Regions from separate parts of the Azotosporobacter soli genome, predicted to be linked through region 3. Evidence: riboswitches for the same ligand, from Rfam matches in the RefSeq annotation. Region 3 holds a riboswitch; each other region holds the start of a gene.
What was found. Region 3 has a riboswitch for lysine ahead of QTL79_RS17470 (amino acid permease). Riboswitches for the same ligand answer to the same signal wherever they lie in the genome.

Region 1 (4,136 bases), on a different contig from region 3:
CACTGCACGCGGATGAATCACTTTCGCGCCTTGATGCGCCAACTGGCAAACTTCGCCATAACTAATCTGATCAAGAATCTTCGCATTGCATACAATTCGCGGATCAGCCGTCATAATGCCGTCAACATCGGTATAGATCTCTACCATATCCGCATCAAGCGCTGCGCCGAGCGCTGCTGCGCTGGTATCACTGCCTCCCCGTCCGAGTGTCGTAAGTTCGTGATCTTCGCTTATCCCTTGAAAACCGCAAACCACCGGAACCTTTCCAGCCTTCAATAAAGATAACAATCTCGCCGGTTCTACGCGTAAAATTCGCGCATTATTGAAATTGTCATCGGTAATAACGCCTGCTTGACCGCCGGTCAGCATCACCGCATCCATACCGTGTGCCTGCAAGGTCCCCGCCATGATAACAGCTGAAATCATCTCACCGCAATACATAATATGATCCATTTCACGGCTGGCTATCGACGGGTTGGCTGAACGGGCCAAATCAATCAACGTATCCGTCGCATAGCATTCACCGCGGCGTCCCATCGCCGAAACGACAACAACCGGTGAAGCGCCCTGTTCACGCGCTTTGCGCACTTTTTCAACCACCAAGTCGCGTACTTTAGGCGATGCGACTGACGTACCGCCAAATTTTTGTACAATGATTCCCATATAGCACCTCTAGTTATTGATCTATCTTATGCCTTGACTATTTTTTCGACAATTGCAACTTAAACATTAGAGCAACTTTTGCTCAATCATCGATTCTGCAATCTGCAATGCATTAAGCGCGGCGCCTTTACGAATTTGATCACCGACTACCCAGAGATTGAGTCCGTTGGCAATCGAGTCATCTTTGCGGATACGCCCGACAAAGACTTCATCACGTCCGGACGTAAAAAGAGGCATTGGATATTCCATCTCTGCAGGATCATCCTGCACTACGACGCCGGGAAATTCCGCCAGCAATTTCTTTGCTTCCTCCACTTCGATCGCTTTTTCGAATTCAATATTCACCGATTCTGAGTGGCTGCGATAAACCGGCACTCGAATCGTAGTCGCAGTGATGGCCAGATTTTTTTCATTTAAAATCTTACGCGTTTCGTTTACCATTTTCATTTCTTCTTTAGTATAGCCACTTTCGAGAAAAACGTCTATCTGCGGAATCAAATTGAAAGCAATTTGATAGTGCTTATCCAGGCTAGCGCTAGGCAATATCTTTGCTTCGACTGCTTCTTTTCGCACCGTTGCCGCCGTTTGCTGCTCAAGTTCCTCAATGCCTTCTTTGCCCGCCCCCGACACGGCCTGATAAGTCGAAACCACAACACGTTTGATAATCCCCCTATCGTGCAATGGTTTTAGCGCCATGACCATAATGATCGTCGAACAGTTTGGATTGGCAATAATGCCTTTATGTTCGCGCAACGCTTCCGGATTCACTTCCGGCACCACCAACGGGACTTGCGGATCCATGCGAAACGCACTGGAGTTGTCGATGACTACCGCGCCATGACGAACGGCTGCCGGTGCAAATACAGTACTGGCTGAACCGCCCGCGAAGAGTGCGATCTCAACGCCAGCAAACGAATCGTCGGTTGTTTCTTCTACTGTGTAAGTCTTGCCCATAAAATCGATTTTTCGGCCAGCCGAGCGTTTGGACGCCAACAATTTCAATTCGGCAAAAGGAAATTTTCGCTCTTGGATCAGCTCGAGAAACTCCTGACCAACCGCTCCCGTCGCACCGACAATCGCTACATTATACTTTTTCATTCTTATTCGCCCCTTATCGCCATTATTTTATCTAAACCATGGACAAGTCCTGTAAATTGCATGATGCTTTTGCAAGCAAGAACGACGCCCGGCATAAATGATTCGCGTGAAATTGAGTCATGCCGTATCGTCAACGTTTGTCCGAGTCCACCGAAGATAACTTCTTCGTGCGCGACATACCCAGGCAAACGCACGCTATGCAGCCGTATTCCTTCATAATCAGCGCCGCGCGCACCGGAAATCTTTTCCTCTTCATCGGGATGCCCCTGCGCCAACTTACCTCGGATAGCAGCCAGTTTTTCAGCCGTATGCAACGCCGTGCCCGAAGGCGCATCCAATTTTTGATCGTGATGCAATTCGATGATTTCAACCTGCGGAAAAAAACGCACCGCCTGTTCGGCCAGTTGCATCAGCAAAATGGCTCCGATGGCAAAGTTCGGTGCAATCAAAGCCGCTATCCCCTGTGCACGACACAAGTCGTCGATTTCCTTCAAGTCGTTTTCGCTCAATCCCGTCGTACCGACGACCGGATACACCTTATGCGCTGTCGCAGTACGGATATTATTCATCACCGATTGCGGAACAGTAAAGTCGACGACAACATCGGCCGCATTGCGTTTCAGCGTAGTTTCCAACTCCCGGTCAACCGTGATGCCAATTGAGCCAAGTCCTGCGCATTCGCCAATGTCTTGTCCCTTTCCGTTTAAGTCGACTGCACCAGCCAAAACAAGCCCATCGGCTTGTTGAACGGCTTTAACCACTTCACGACCCATCTTTCCCAACGCGCCGCATACCACAACTTTAATCATTTTCACTACACCCCTTATTTTTAAAATAGAAAACACCCGACGAGTCCAAAATCTCATCAGGTGTCTAATAGACAACGGCTAAGGCAATAACAAACAAACTGTTTGCCACGTCTTAGATGAGATAGCACTCCACCGAAAGCAAGCTTTCAATGACAGTCTTATACTTATTCAGTACAAGCCCAGCAATATATTTCGGCCATACATTGCTTCGGCAAAGCACCCTTTCTCCTCAGATCTTCGATTCCACTCTCCCTGAAGGTACTATTGAGCTCCGCGCCTCTATTCCATCCTACGAGGATGCGTCTTATGTTTAGTTAAAACATATTTTATCTAATTCCATGCGCGGTGTCAAGTTTTCTCATTTATATTTGCCGCTTTATTCTCCGGTACTGCCAAAACCGCCGATTCGTTGCGTTCCTGATTCCTCTTCCTGATCTACACAGAGATATTTATAAAAAACGCCCTGTGCAATTCTCGTCCCCGCCTCAATCGTAACCGCCTCGGTGCCATGGTTAACAATCGCAATCATGATATGCCCTTCATTATCCGGGTTGTCATAATAATCACAGTCGATGATGCCCTGTCCGTTGATTAAGCTCAACATATGCCGTAAAGCCAGACCCGAACGGATATGAATGCCAAGGTATTCATCGTTTTGCATATAAGCTTTGATTCCAGTGGGTACGAGCGTGACTTTTCCCGGCAACAACTCTACCGTTTTTGCAGCGGAAAAATCGTAGCCGGCACTACGCATCGTCTTACGTTTCGGCAATTTAAGACCTTGGTCTTGGTATGCGCCGATAAATTTAAAACCCCGTAAATTCATAGGTCACTCCTTCACGCTGCGGCCCGAGTACGGTTAAACATATTTGTCCGGCACAAAATAGTCCGTTAATCATTTTTTGCAATGACTCGCAAGTAACCGCGTCAATTTTATTCACGACTTCTTCAAGCGTCACATATTTTCCCATTATGATTTCTAGTTTTCCAAGACGTGACATCCGGCTACTTGAACTTTCCAAGCCTAAAAGCAAATTTCCTTTTAACTGCTCCTTCGCCTTTAAGAGTTCAGATTTTGAAATGCCATTCGTGCGCAGTTCCTCGAGCGTCGCTTTGATAACACGCAATACTTCTTGACCGTTTTCGGGACGCGTACCTGCATAAATGCCAAATAAGCCTGCGTCGCTATAATTGGTCTGATACGAATAAACCGAATAAGCCAGTCCCATTTCTTCTCGGATTGTTTGGAAAAGACGCGAACTGATGCCGCCGCCTAAAATGTTATTCAAAATGTGCAACGTATAAATTTCTGGCGACCCTTGCGGCAATCCCGGCGTGCTTAAACAAATATGCGTTTGCTCGATCGCTTTTTCATGAAAACTGGTTCCATTTTGAAAAAGCGGCGCCGGGCAACGTCCGGTCTCATGTGTTACAGTCGGCGATAAACAGAGTGACTCCTCAAGCATCGTCTTTAATGCTTCATGCGTCAAATTTCCTGCCGCCGCAATCACGATATTCTCCGGTCGATAATATGCATCATAATAAGCGCGCAGTTTTTCTTGATCG
Region 2 (4,136 bases), on a different contig from region 3:
GAAAACGGCCCTTCTTCTTTCGCATTATTCACGTCGATCATCCTGCCACGCCGATGCGGCGTGACCGATACGCCAGTTCCCAGATGCACCACGATGAAATTTACCGATTCATACGCCTTGCCCATTTCTTTAGCGACCTTGCGCGCCACGGCTTTCATGTTGAGAGCATGCGATAAACTTACGCGCGCCAATTCCGGCAGTCCGGAAATTCTGGCAACAGCTTCCATCTCATCGACTGATACAGGATCGACGATATAAGAAGGCACACCCAAAGAATCTGCCAGTTCTTTCGCCATGATCGCTCCAAGATTCGAAGCATGTTCTCCATATTTAGCTTCTTCCAAATCAGCGACCATTTCATCGTTGATCCGGTACGTACCGCCAGCCAGTGGTTTTAAAAGTCCGCCACGCGCCACGACCGCCGTCAGTTCCGTCCGTTCGATCCCTTTTAGTTTCAGTTCGCCAAGGATCAGATCCAGTCTGTACTGATGTTGATCAGCAAGATGGACAAAGCATCCGATGTCCGCTGCCGAATGTTCCACCGTTTGTTTAAAGCATACTGTTTCTCCGTCATATACAGCAAATTTAGTCGATGTCGCTCCTGGATTAATTACTAAAATCATGCGCACGCCTCCATATTTCCCGCTATACGGAACACCGTTCCGATTTACATCGATAAATATTCGACTTGCAACACTCATCTCCTGCTGCAAATCGCGGAAAATTACAATAAATCATTCGATATTTGTTTAGTAATCCGTTTCAATTCTTCCACCATTTCAAGAAAAGACTCTGATTTCATCCTCGAGGTAGGTCCTGACATACTGAGCGCTGCAACGATTTCACTGCCGCGGGCAAGAATTGGCGTCGCAATGCACGTCAACCCCATTTCAAGCTCCTCATCCGAGATACTGTATCCCTGCCGGCGAATTTTCGCCAATTCCTCTTTCAACTTTTCCCAACTTGTAATGGTATGCGGCGTAAAAGCCTGTAACTCGACGCCTTCGAAGCGAGCCAGATAGTCAGATGAGCTGAAGGCCAACAAACACTTTCCACCGGCAGAACAATGGCAAGGCTCGCTTGAGCCGACCGGCGGCGTCAAACTAAGCACCTGCGAACTTTCCACTTTGTCAATAACGATATGCCTTGGCTGCTCTGCCGTACGGTCAAGCACCGATAAATGAACCGCTTCACGATAACTTTGCGCCAACTGTTTTGCATATGGAGCAAGTAAGCCGGCTAACGGCAGTTTATCCCGCACCATCATGCCAAGAGAATATAACCGTAAGCCAAGCCAGTAGCGTCCACTTTCCTGATTTTGCTGCACGAACCCTTTTGCTTCGAGCGTCGACAAGCTGCGATGCACCGTGCTTTTTTGCATACCGAGCAATGCAGCAATTTGCGTCACGCCCAGTTCTCTCCCTTCTTGCTGAAACAACAATAATAGATCAAGCGCTCGGTCAAGCGAGTGGACTTTTTCTTTTTCCCCAGCCACAATTTCATTCCTTTCTTTTTCCGACGTTGCCCTTCATTCAGGATACCGCGCCGCAAGCATCCTGTCCAGTTAAAAGGTCGAGGATAGAAGCAAAAAGCAAAAAACAGGCCTCTAGCGGCCTGTTTCAAAAAGTTCATTTCTTCAATATTGACGACATATCGAGTGCAGCCCCTGGAAAATCGAGCGTCGCAAAATGATCAGCCAACGTTTCCGCACGGCGTATCAATTTTACGCTATGATCCGGCCGAAGCAGCAATTCCGCCGAACGCAGCTTGCCATTATAATTGAAGCCCATCGCATGCCCATGTGCACCTGCGTCATGAATCACCACAACATCGCCCCTGTTGATTTCCGGCAGTTCCCGGTCCACCGCAAACTTATCATTGTTCTCACATAACGATCCCGTCACATCATACACATGATCGCACGGCAAGCCTTCTTTTCCCAGCACGGTGATGTGATGATAAGAACCGTATAAGGCAGGACGCATCAAATTGGCCATGCAAGCATCGAGTCCGACATAATTCTTGTAGATTTCTTTTTTATGTAACGCGGTCGCCACCAGATAACCGTACGGTCCAGTAATCATACGACCGCACTCCATCGTAATTTTGAGCGGCGCCAGACCTTTTGCAAAAATCATTTCCTCATAAGCGCGCCGCACACCTTCCCCGACATATTCAAGGTCGACAGCCTCCTGCTCAGGCCGGTACGGCACGCCGATTCCGCCACCAAAGTCGACCAATTCCATTCGGATGCCGGTTTTTTCATAAATTTCGCCAATCAGGTCAAACATCATCTTGGCCGTTGTGACAAAGCCATCCGGGCTGAGTTCGTTCGAAATCACCATCGTATGCAAGCCGAAGCGGGTAGCGCCTTTGGCTTTTGCCATCGGATACGCTTGCAGAATCTGCTCTTTGGTCAGGCCATATTTCGCCTCTTCCGGATAGCCAATGATGTCATTTCCTCCAGCCATCAAAGGACCCGGATTATAGCGAAACGAGATCATCTCCGGCATGCCGACATGTTCCGTCAAATATTCGATGTGACTGATGTCATCAAGATTGATAACCGCGCCCATGTCGACCGCCGCCTGATACTCGTTAGCCGGCGTCGCATTTGACGAAAACATGATTTCTTCGCCGCCGATTCCGGCAGCTTGCGCCAAATATAGTTCTGCCAGCGAACTGCAATCTGCGCCAAAACCTTCCTCCTTAAGCAACGCCAGAAGATATGGGTTCGGAGTGGCCTTAACAGCAAAGTATTCCTTAAACTCCGGTGCCCAGGAAAAAGCAGCCTTAAGACGGCGTGCATTCGTGCGAATTCCTTCTTCGTCATAGATATGAAACGGAGTCGGATAAGTCCGAGTGATTTCTTGCACTTGCGCCAAATTGAATGGTACTTTCTTTTCCGCCATGAGTCATTCCTCCTACAAAGTCCCTTACTTCAACAAGATTCCGTCGCCAAAGAAATGGAGTCACCCTTTATACAAAAAAGCGGTTCGCGCATTATCTCGCAAACCGCTTTAAATCCTTATTTACAGGATTCAGCGCTGCAAGATAGCACTCCACCCCTATGGGGTGACAGTTCAGTACTTATTCAATACAGAACCAGCAAAAAGAATTGCCTTAACTTTTCACTTCGGCGGCCGCCCCTTTCTCTCTCCTTCATCGCTGGCTGCTCAGGACAGTTACTATTGGTTGCCGCACCTCTATCTCGGTGGCAATATTCACTTGTCATCTGCTTATCAGTATAATCACAATGAGAGTGGTTGTCAATACGCCTCCTTTGCAGGTTTAACCTAATGTCGGTTTAACCAACTTCACCGGATCCATATATGAATCATAGTCAGACTCGTTAACGTATCCACTGGCCAGCGCCGCCTCGCGCAGCGTGATGCCTTCCTTGGCCGCCCGTTTTGCAATTTCTGCGGCCCGGTCATAGCCAATCAAAGGAACCAGTCCGGTAATTAGGATCAGCGATTGATTCAAATTATGTGAAATCCGTTCCCGGTTCGGTTCAATCCCGGCCACGCAATGACCCCGGAACGAATCCATTGCATCACTTAATAGGCGAATCGACTGTACCAGATTATAGGCAAGCACCGGCATAAAGACATTCAACTGAAAATTCCCTTGGCTAGCGGCAAAACCGACCGTTGCATCATTGCCAAACACTTGGGTTACGACCATCGTCAGCGCTTCCGCTTGCGTTGGATTTACTTTGGCCGGCATGATCGAACTTCCGGGTTCGTTTTCCGGTATTGTTATTTCACCAATGCTGCAGCGCGGCCCACTGGCCAACCAACGCACATCGTTGGCAATTTTCATCAAATCGGCGGCTAGCGCCTTCAGCATGCCATGCACGACCGCGATCTCATCCTTGCTGCTCAGCGCATGAAATTTGTTCGGTGCACTGCGAAATTGCTCGCCCGTCAAACGTGCAATCACTTGCGCAACCGACACGGCAAAATGCGGATGCGAGTTAATTCCCGTCCCGACCGCGGTTCCGCCCAACGCCAGATCAAGAATAAACCCGAGGCCCTGTTCGAGCATCTGCCTGTTTCGTTCCAACATCCTAGACCAAGCGCTTATTTCCTGTCCTAGCGTCAATGGCGTTGCATCCATCAAATGCGTACGAC
Region 3 (4,136 bases):
CGCAGGGGGCCGTCTTTTAGCTTGCTTTTGTCTTTGCTGCTGCTTGAGAATTTTTCCCCATGAACAGCACATAATAGAAATAAGTGGCGATTACAGCGGGGATACCGGTGTATAAAACGATGTGCTGTGTTTCGTCCAGCCAGAGACTGGCTACGACGCCGAGATTGAGGAAGATAACAAGAAGGGGAACCAACGGGTAGAGCGGTGTGCGGAAGGTCAAATCTTTCAGGCTGCCGCCTTTGGCAATAAACTCTTTGCGGAAGTTTAACTGGCACCAGCCGATGATTACCCAGATCAGGCAGCCGGTTACGCCGGTGCTGGACATTAGCCAGAGGTAAACGCTGTCGGCTGCGTAGGCACTGGTCAACAGTGACATGCAGGCCAACGCCAGCGTCAAGAAAATGCCGTTATAAGGCACATCCCGTTTCGTCAGATTGCCCAACCACTGCGGCGCCAGACCCTCTTTGGACATCGACCAGAGAAGACGCGAGCAGGCGTAAAGCGCTGAATTTCCTGCCGACAACGCGGAGGTCATAACGACGAAGCTCATAATATCTTTTGCGATCGGCATGCCCATCATGCCGAACACGTGTGCAAACGGGCTTTCAAGAACGCCGGCCTCCTGCCAGGGAATCGTACCGGCTAAAACGCCCATCGCCAGAACGTAGAAAATGATGATGCGGGCCGTGATGCCTTTGATAACGCGGGGGACATGCTTGCCGGGGTTGTCGCATTCACCGGCGGCGATGCCAACCAGTTCTGCGCCTTGGAAGGAATAAACAACAGCAACCATCGTCAGGAAGACGGCATTGAAGCCGTTAGGAAAGATTCCCTCGCCGCCGGTGTTGAAATTGCTGAACATCAGCGCTTCATGACCGCTGTTAAAACCAAACATCATACTCGCGCCTGCAATAATGAAGCCGATGATCGCGGCAACCTTGATGCTGGCAAACCAAAATTCCGCTTCGCCATAAGCTTTAACGGAAACGAGATTCAATACGGCAAGGACTACTGCGAACACGGCGCACCAGATCCATGTAGATACCATGGGGAACCAATTGTTCATAATGATGCCGGCGGCGGTAAAATCGGCCGCGATGCAAATCGCCCAGTTGATCCAGTATAGCCAACCGGTAGTGAAACCGGCCGCCGGAGAAATAAAACGAGTCGCATAACTTTGAAAAGAACCGGAAACCGGCATTGCTACCGTCAGCTCGCCGAGGCAAAGCAAGACCAGATACATGATGAAGCCGCCAAACAGATAGGCCAGCAGTGCACCAAGCGGGCCGGCTTGGTTGATCGTTTGACCGGAACCGAGAAAAAGGCCGGTGCCGATCGTGCCGCCGATAGAGATCATCATCAGATGGCGGGATTTCATGTCGCGGCGCAGAGACTCTTTCTGCGGCATCATTTGCGACAATAATGAATTTTCGTTAGACATGGAAGATACCTCCTTGTAAAAATAATAATAAGTGCGAGCTTTTCTAAAAAAAGAAAAATGGTTGCGAGGCTCTACGCCCACAACCATTACAATTCTCACATTCCGACGAACGCGAAGCTTGCGTTGCTGTGAGATAGCGCTTCATCGTATTGCTTTCGATGACAGTCCAGCATCTGTTCGATGCAAGCCCAGCAAGAAATTCTTTGGCAAAATATCCTGCTTCGGCAGTTGCCCCTTTCACTTCGGATCCTTGTTGCCTGCTCCCCGAAGATACTGATGACACCCGCGCCTCTATCCTACACGCCCTATTAATTTCCACTTAATTGTAAAGGAAAAAAAGGTGCTTGTCAATTGAACAAACCGGAAAAATGTCCGTGATACTGTATACATTGACGTTAAACGTCTGAAACCATATGATAAAAGAGGAGTAAAGTAAAGGGAGGCTGCGTATGGCAAAAAAGGAACCCATTCTTGACGCGAAATTCGCCCAATCATTGGTGGATATTATTGCAGCGGAATTAAACAAAAATGTAAATATTGTCGATGAAGACGGCATTATTATTGCTTCATTTAGTCCGGAACGAATTGGTAAATTGCATGAAGCGGCTGCGCTTCATTTAACCGGCAGTCTGGCCGAAGAATTTTCCGTTAGCGAGGCTGATGAGAAAAAATGGCCGGGCGTGCGCAGCGGATTTAACGTTGCGATCCGTTATCGCAATCGCAGGGCTGGATTCATCGGCGTCACAGGGCAACCGGAGACTGCGGCGCCTTATGCCAGACTGGCAGCCCGTTTCGTTGCCGCGGCACTGGAGGCGAACGAACGCCAGCAACTACTGCTGAAGACATTGCGGGAGAAAAAAGAGCTGCAGTCCAGCCTGCTGAATCAGATTATTCGCGTTCAGGAAGAAGAGCGACGCAAGATATCTCGCGAGCTTCACGATGAAACCAGCCAATCATTGACTTCCATTATAATGGGCTTGCGTTTGCTGGCGGAACAGATGCCGGAGGAAGCGTGGCGGGAAAAAGTGCTGGCGATGCGAGAGGTGGCGGCGGGAACGTTGGATGCGGTTCACCGTTTAGCGGTAGAGCTTCGTCCGCTTTTACTCGATGATCTCGGACTTGCACCGGCGCTGCAGCGCTATGCGGAAACATACGCTAAACAATATGGCATCAATGTGCAGTTGGATGTGAGCGAAGTTGCAGGTTGTCGTTTCTTGCCGGAGATCGAGACCGCTTTATACCGCATCGTTCAGGAGGCGCTGACTAATATTGCGAAGCATGCCGAGGCCAGTCAGGTTTGGATTTGCATCGGCAAAAAACAACGTCGTCTTTATTGTCGCGTGCAAGATGACGGAAAAGGCTTCGAGCGGACGATACTGAATAAAGCGGTTGACGGCAGACCCTGCCTTGGCATTCACGGTATGCAGGAACGGGTGGAATTGTTGCAGGGCGAGTTTGAAATTATCTCTCAGCCCGGCGGCGGTACGACCGTATGGGTTGAAGTGCCGGCCCGTAAACGATAAAAAAGCCAGATGCTGCTGCATCTGGCTTTTTATCGTTTTATTTTGCTCCGGCCTGGTACGATTGATCGAGAAGCTGGATAACATGGAGCGAATCCTGTGTCATGCCGTTTTGGATCAGACCATCTGTAATGTGCATCCGGCAACTGCCGCAGCTTGTGGCGACGATATCGGCCTTGGTTGATGCGATATCGGCAACCTTGCGGTCGTTAATCTTGCGTGAGAGTTCATAGTTGGCGAGACTGAAGGAACCACCGGCGCCGCAGCAACGGGCAGGTTCTTTCATCTCGGCGAACGTTACGCCGGGAATGGCTTGCAAAATCTCACGCGGTTGTTTCGTTACCTTAATGCCGCGCGCCATGTGACAGGGGTCGTGCATGGTTACGGTCGCAGCGACTTTGCCTAACTTGCTGCGATCGAATTTTGCGATATCCACAAGAAATTCGCTGATTTCATAGGTTTTGGCGGCAAGTTTCTTCGCCTTTTCCGTCATCAAAGCATCATCGGCAAAGAGGTGGGGGTATTCGATCTTGAAGGCTTCCGCGCAAGAGCCGCAAGCAGCAACGACATAATCGCAAGGCGTTTCACTGAAGATGTCAATGTTGTGCTTAGCCAAGACGCGTGCCGAGTCAATATCGCCGGACATATAAACCGGCGTACCGCAACAGTGTTGCAAGGAAGGCAGCGTAACTTCGATGTTGTTCGCTTTCAGAACGTTCAGAACCGAATTACCGATATCGGTATAAATGTAATTAATCGTGCAACCGGTAAAGAAGAGGACTTTTAGACGCGGCTTATCAACTTTGATCGTTTCAGGATGCTGACTGCGCAGCGGCGTGGAGGCAAACGGCGCTGTGATGCGGCGTTTGTCCATACCCGGCATCGGGAAACGGGCAATGGCAGCCATTTTTCCCGGCAGCTTTTTAAAAGACAACGGTCCGAACAGACCGGCCATGCGCAGGCTGAAATCAAATAACGGACGATTCTTCAAGAGGGCAAAAACCTTTTGCTTGATCGGGTGCAGACCGCGCGCCTTGACGATTGCCTGGCGGCCTCGCAAAATCAAGTCGTCGGCCGGTACGCCGCAAGGGCATTTGGCGGCGCAAGCCTTACAGGAAACGCATTTTGCCATTGCCGTATCAAAATTAGCCGATAAGGGAATGACGCCTTTTAAA

Region 1: another riboswitch for lysine. It lies ahead of dapB (4-hydroxy-tetrahydrodipicolinate reductase); the one in region 3 lies ahead of QTL79_RS17470 (amino acid permease).
Region 2: another riboswitch for lysine. It lies ahead of QTL79_RS17310 (diaminopimelate decarboxylase); the one in region 3 lies ahead of QTL79_RS17470 (amino acid permease).

The regions. Positions count from the first base shown of each region.
Region 1 covers NZ_JAUAOA010000005.1:140,911-145,046, forward strand. Annotated here, with positions in the region: gene dapG (aspartate kinase) at 1-663, opposite strand, end outside; gene QTL79_RS07175 (aspartate-semialdehyde dehydrogenase) at 730-1,761, opposite strand; gene dapB (4-hydroxy-tetrahydrodipicolinate reductase) at 1,764-2,570, opposite strand; lysine riboswitch at 2,685-2,860, opposite strand; gene dut (dUTP diphosphatase) at 2,947-3,396, opposite strand; gene QTL79_RS07190 (M16 family metallopeptidase) at 3,377-4,136, opposite strand, start outside.
Region 2 covers NZ_JAUAOA010000032.1:5,543-9,678, forward strand. Annotated here, with positions in the region: gene buk (butyrate kinase) at 1-623, opposite strand, end outside; gene QTL79_RS17305 (IclR family transcriptional regulator) at 725-1,495, opposite strand; gene QTL79_RS17310 (diaminopimelate decarboxylase) at 1,629-2,912, opposite strand; lysine riboswitch at 3,048-3,217, opposite strand; gene fumC (class II fumarate hydratase) at 3,292-4,136, opposite strand, start outside.
Region 3 covers NZ_JAUAOA010000033.1:13,057-17,192, reverse strand. Annotated here, with positions in the region: gene QTL79_RS17470 (amino acid permease) at 17-1,441, opposite strand; lysine riboswitch at 1,568-1,743, opposite strand; gene QTL79_RS17465 (sugar diacid recognition domain-containing protein) at 1,891-2,964, shown strand; gene QTL79_RS17460 ((Fe-S)-binding protein) at 3,002-4,136, opposite strand, start outside.